DNA from 2 places in the Metabacillus sediminis genome. Region 1 is predicted to be linked to the other one. Evidence: riboswitches for the same ligand, from Rfam matches in the RefSeq annotation. Region 1 holds a riboswitch; the other holds the start of a gene.
The links. Region 1 has a riboswitch for cyclic di-GMP ahead of WCV65_RS13285 (anti-repressor SinI family protein). Riboswitches for the same ligand answer to the same signal wherever they lie in the genome.
Positions count from the first base shown of each region.

Region 2: it holds a riboswitch for cyclic di-GMP, as region 1 does, so the genes downstream of both, WCV65_RS15320 (putative glycoside hydrolase) here and WCV65_RS13285 (anti-repressor SinI family protein) in region 1, are expected to answer to the same signal.

Region 1 is NZ_CP147407.1:2,536,364-2,539,525, forward strand. Features, by position in the region: gene WCV65_RS13275 (SNF2-related protein) at 1-971, shown strand, start outside; gene WCV65_RS13280 (YqhG family protein) at 983-1,777, shown strand; cyclic di-GMP riboswitch class I at 1,932-2,025, shown strand; gene WCV65_RS13285 (anti-repressor SinI family protein) at 2,055-2,189, shown strand; gene WCV65_RS13290 (helix-turn-helix domain-containing protein) at 2,281-2,616, shown strand; gene WCV65_RS13295 (signal peptidase I) at 2,621-3,162, opposite strand, start outside.
Region 2 is NZ_CP147407.1:2,951,657-2,954,818, reverse strand. Features, by position in the region: gene WCV65_RS15325 (fructose-specific PTS transporter subunit EIIC) at 1-793, shown strand, start outside; gene WCV65_RS15320 (putative glycoside hydrolase) at 1,167-2,051, opposite strand; cyclic di-GMP riboswitch class I at 2,087-2,177, opposite strand; gene WCV65_RS15315 (hypothetical protein) at 2,243-3,162, shown strand, end outside.

The sequences.
Region 1 (3,162 bases):
AAAACCGCTCTGTGGAATACCATGAACACTTAAGAGAGCTGATCAATAAAGTTATGCTCCGCAACAGGCGCGGCGACACTGGAATCGACTGGCCAAAACGGATTGTGGAAACAATCCCGATTGTGTTTTCGGAAACCGAACAGCACCTTTATGACGAAATAACCCGAGTTAAAACAGCCATTCCCGGCGGAGTCAATACTTTTTCAATCATGACGCTGCAAAGAGAAGCATGCAGCAGCAGGGAGTCTGTATACATGACCCTAAAGAAAATGCTTGACCGCCAGGAAGAACATGGCACCCCCATTCCTCAGCCAGTCATCCATCAGCTCTTGACTGCAGTAGATCATGTAACCAGGAACAGCAAAGCTGAAAAGGTACTGGAGCTGATTAAAAAAATTGATGACAAAGTGATCATTTTCACTGAGTACCGGGCTACGCAAATGTATTTGCAATGGTACTTAAAGCAGCATGGCATCTCCTCTGTACCTTTTCGCGGCGGTTTCAAGCGCGGAAAAAAAGATTGGATGAAGGATTTGTTTAAAGGCAACATCCAGGTGCTCATCGCGACAGAAGCAGGCGGCGAAGGAATTAATCTGCAATTCTGCAATCAGATTATTAATTATGATCTTCCCTGGAATCCAATGAGACTGGAACAAAGAATCGGCCGGATTCACAGGCTGGGCCAGGAGCGGGATGTTCATATTTACAACATGTCAACGAGAAATACGGTAGAGGAGCACATCTTAAAGCTCCTATATGAAAAAATCAATCTGTTTGAAAAAGTGATTGGGCAGCTTGATGAAATTTTAACGAGGATGGAAATTACGAACTTTGAAGAACATCTTCAGGATATCCTTTTCCATTCTGCATCTGATGGAGAAATGAAAATTAAAATGGAAAACCTTACTTCGATTCTTGATTTCGCACAGCATGATAAAGAAGAAAAAAAAGCGGCCGGAGATATTATTTAGGAGGGTGACGAATGAATCAAAAAGAAATTCATACATTATTGGAAAGATTCTTTATAGCCAACCAATGCGAGATTACCGCAAAAACGGCCGGGGCGCTTGCCATACAGCTGACGATTGAAATGGACAAGGAGCTTATGAATCGCCCGTTTTACTGGCATTACCTCGAAAAAACAGGCGGAGATCCAAATCCGATGAAGCTTACTCTCCTAACAGATAAAAATGAAGAAACAGACGAAGAGAAAACGGAATTTGTTCATTTAGGCTCTCCCAGATTGCATCAGATTTTCCAGTCTGCCCGCAAGCTCGGGTCTTTTGCCCGCATGTATGAAAGACCCAATTCAAACTCGGGACAGCAGCCGCTCCATCCTTGGCTTTGCATGAATATGACCGTCTCTTATCAATGTGATATGAAAAAGGATTTCGTTTATTCCATTGGCCTCCATTTAATAAGCGGAACGATGGTTGAAAACTTTCAGGACCGTCTGAATCAGCTTCCCTTAACACCAAAGATCCCTGATTTTTGCTTCACTCTTTCCCCGCTGATTCTTCCAAAAAGCGGGATGCTGAGAATCCGCCAGCATATTGAAACTAAAATAGCAGAGGATGACCACTCATGGGCGGATGAAGCAAGACAGAGATGGAATGCTGATTTAATGCTTCTTCAGCACTTTTATGAAGATATGGAAGAAAAGCCGGAGGTTTATGAGCTGGAGAAAGAAGCGTTAAAAGAGCTATACGAGCCGAATATCCATATTTCTGTTAATAACGGGGGTATTTTTTACCTAAATCAGCGCACAATTTTTTAATTATATCGGCTGAAAAATCAAAAATTTTAATATTTTTTTCCATTTCGACACAATTCAGCACCATTTTTTATTTTTCCATTCTATAATCATGGTACAAAGGTTTCACTGGTGAATAGAGACTATAGAATCACCTTTAACAGGGAAAAGCTTTTTGGTCAGACAAAGGCAAACCTGCTGAAAAGCAGGGACGCAAAGTCACGGGTCTAAGGTTGCCGTATTGAGGCAATGATGATCGCCGGACTGCCTGAAATACATACGTATTTTAGGAGGAAATGGGATGGAGAATGTAATGGTGAAAGAAGAAATGGATTTAGAATGGAAGGAGCTGATCCTGACAGCTCTCGAAATGGGAATCAGCAAAGAAGACATTCGGCATTTCCTTCAGTCTAAGCAGAATGAAAGCAGCAATTGACCTAATTGTCGAAAAAATTTTGTCGATTCTGTTCGATTTACCGAAATATTCCCTTCGTTATATGCTATAATATCCGAGGGAAGGTGATGTCATGATTGGTGAACGCATACGCAAATATCGCAAAGAAAAAAATCTCTCTTTATCTGAACTAGCAGACCGGGCAGGCGTAGCAAAATCCTACCTAAGTTCAATCGAACGGAATCTTCAATCAAATCCATCGGTTCAATTTTTGGAAAAGGTTTCATCTGTGCTTGGCATTTCCGTTAATACGCTTTTGAATGGCAATACTGAGGATGCTTATGCAAATCAGCTCGATCAGGACTGGACATCACTTGTAAAAGAAGCTATGCAGTCAGGTGTCACCAAAGATCAATTTAGGGAATTTTTGGAATTTAATAAATGGCGGATGGATCAGCCAAAAAAATAAACGGTCAGGACTCATGTCCCGGCCGTTTATTTTTTTGAATATGATTCTCTTCTATACTAAGTATGGCTTGCCAGATTGTCGAAATGGAATAAATGATCATGATCAGACCGGGTATGATTGCCATTAGCGCACCGCCCTCTTTTGTTCGCGCAAAATGGCTAATGTACCCAGCATAGGGCACCGTAAATCCTGAATATTGGGCAACTACATTATCCGATTGAACCGGTGCAGAATCCTCATACTTGTTGTTATCACCTTTAGTACGATATACAGCTTGACCCCCGCTCATCGTTTTTTGTGTGATTCTATGTGTCGCCAAATCATATTCATCCATCCAAAATGTAATGACATCACCCTTTTTAAATCTCGTCATATCCCCGCCCGTTTTTACAGCGATCACTGAGCCGGTTTGAATGCCCGGCTCCATCGAACCTGATAGGACCGTTTTTAATTGATAGCCGAAAACCTCTGGCTCTCCACCGGATGCCTTCGATGAAAAAACGGCTAAAGCAAGTCCAATTAAAATGAAAAAGAGTAAAATTGTAA
Region 2 (3,162 bases), 420 kb from region 1:
TATTGCCGACAGACCCGGTTTTGCACCAGGAGCAGTTGGAGGCCTGCTTGCTTCTAGTGGAGACGCAGGCTTCCTTGGGGGACTGATTGCCGGTTTCCTTGCCGGATATATCGTTTTATTTCTGAAAAAGGCATTCAGCCGGTTACCGAATGCACTCGAAGGAATTAAACCAGTTTTGCTTTATCCGCTGTTCGGGATTCTATTTACAGGAGTCATCATGATCGTAGTGGTAATTCCACCGGCAAAAGCGTTAATGAATCTTCTTGACGGCTGGTTAATAGGGATGGGTACAGGAAACCTAATCCTTCTTGGATTAATTCTTGGAGGCATGATGGCGGTAGATATGGGCGGACCGTTGAACAAAGCGGCTTACACATTCGGTCTTGCGATGATTGACGCTGGAAACTTTGCTCCTCATGCAGCTATTATGGCTGGAGGAATGGTACCTCCACTTGGTATGGCTCTTGCAACAACGTTTTTTAAAAGTAAATTTACGAAGCAGGAAAGGGAAGCAGGGAAAACGGCATACATTATGGGAGCTACCTTTATTACAGAAGGAGCGATTCCGTTTGCTGCTGCAGATCCAGGAAGGGTCATTCCAGCATCAGTGATTGGCGCAGCGACAGCCGGAGCACTATCGATGCTGTTTAACATCAAGCTTCCTGCACCTCATGGAGGAGCGTTTGTTATTCCAGTTGTAGATGGCAATCCGTTCTTGTATATTGTCGCCATCCTTATCGGAGCAGCAGTAACAGCTCTTATCATTGGATTCTGGAAAAAGCCTATAAAATAAATGACGAAAGAGACTGCGGAATATAGACCGCAGCCTCTTTTTTGTATTCCGCATGTTTCTCTAAATTAAAGGGTAATGGGTTAGGAAGAATACTTATTGTGAAATAAGTTACCTTTTTTCCTGAATTTTAAATATTCTAAATAGACTAAGTCGTTAGAAATGGGTAGAATGAATTATAACGAATGGTAGGACCTTACAAAAAACCAGACTCGCATTTGAGGCGAGTCTGGTTTTACTGAGCCTATTCGAATATTGCCAGCATCTTACGGCTGTGCTACAAATAATGTAAGTCAATTAAGTGGATTAGAGTCTAATAAGAATGGAGAACTAGTTATTGTCGAAAAATACCGGGTGTTTTAGGTTGATATAATAATTACCATCTATTAAAGTCTTTTGTTGCTTTATAATGAATAAATCCTTGCTGCACGGAATACCAATCACTCTTAGAGTGCTGTTCAAAAGAAACAGTAAGAACTTTAAGTCCAGTTTCCTTCTGAATGGCTTTTAAATCGCTCATCTGATTTTTAGACCAAGCATCTTTAGAGACAACATTGTGGTTGAAATTCTCCCACATAATCGCATCTACATAATTTTTACTCGTAGTTTTAAGAGTCTCCATTCCCCAATTCTGGATAATTCCAAGTGCTGGGTAGGCGTTTTTTACACTTTTCAGCAACTCCCCAAGACCTGCGCGCTGTTTAGCAAGCTCGTCAGGATTTTCGCTGAAATAATCATCTATATTTCCAACGGTGTCAAAAAAGACGCCGTCCATATTTTTACTGTGAACCTGGGCTTCAATCTCTGAAAGCAGCAATTGTCTGAAGTGCGGGGAAGCCATATTCATCAGGTAGGAATCCCATTGCTGAATATAGTATTTCTGACTGGATTGCTGATAGTAATCGGCAGGCTGAAGTTTTTGCAAAAATGCGGTATTCCAATTATCAGCTTCCATCGAGTTGATGTAGCCGAATACTTTCGTACCATTTGCCTTAATCGTTTCGATTTGGGTTTTGGTGTAAAGAAGGGGCTCTATTATGACAAGGTCATAAGCCTTCATTTTATTGATGATAGCCGGGGTGGGAGCATCGTAGAAAATTTTGTAGGTTTTCACGTTATCAAACACTCCATTTGCAGCAGAAACATTTTGGACAGAAGCAGCGGGAGAAGAAGTCGTTAAAGCAGAAGCAGCGGGAGATAAAGAAATAATACTAGATACAGCAAAAAAAGCCAATACAAAAAATCTGATTACGTTATTCATTTGTAATCCCTCCGTTTTTTAACGAGGGATGGTAGCTTCGCAGGCTGGCGATCGGTACTTCTTTGTAGAAGTCGACGACCCATGCCTTTGCGTCCTTGCTTTTCAGCAAGTTTGCCCATCACCTTTTGTCCTAATCATATCAGCCTATTTTTCTGAACTCAACCTATTTTTTATAAAAGGAAGTGATTCTAATGATCTATAGACAAACTAATACTATTCTAAAATTAACTGAAGCGATTGGACTATCCGTCTTAAGCATCTTCCTGATTTTCCTCTTTTCGGACAGTCTCCCTATGCTGAATGAGGTGCTTTGGTCTGTTGTGATTGTCCTTATTTCTATGAGATATGGCTTATATTTTGGATTAATTCCCTTTTTCATAGCCTTTTTCACCTCGCTTGCATACGAATATCAAAGCGGCGGGGATCTATATTTGTATCTGACAGATTTCAATCAACTGCTCCCGCTGGTGCTATTCTTTTTCCTTCTTCTATTTACTGGACTTTCAAGTAAATCCCACAAAGAAAGATATTCCGATATAACATATTTATATGAAGAAATTTCTGAGGATAAAAAGCTTCTGGAAGAAACATTAGACGAAGCATTATCTGTAAATGAGAGTTATAGAAGAAGATTTTTAGAATCAGAGGATCAGTATGCAGAAATGTATGAAATGATCACGGCGCTTCATTTTACAGATTCGGACACGATTTTTAATGAAATGGTGCGTATTGTTAACCAGAAATTTAAAGGGAGCCAGCTCGTTTTATATCTAATCTCCAATCACGGTGATTCAATCCGATCCAAAATAAATACAAACAGGGAAGGAAAGCTGCAATCGAATTATTGGATGGATGAAATGCCTTCTCTGTTAACTAAAGTGATGCAGGAATCTTCTCATGTGCTGTTTAGATCACGGGAAGATGATTCTGCCTCCCCGGTACTCGCAGGTCCGGTTTTTATTTATGGAGAAAAGAGGTATATACTGGCGGTGGATGGCATTGATTTAAAGGCTTGCACAGCTCAGCAAGTTCAGTGGCTTGACTGGTGCTTAAAGTGGATGGGCACAAGACTCGGCTTTGCCTATAAATATGAGCGGGAGCAAAATCAGCA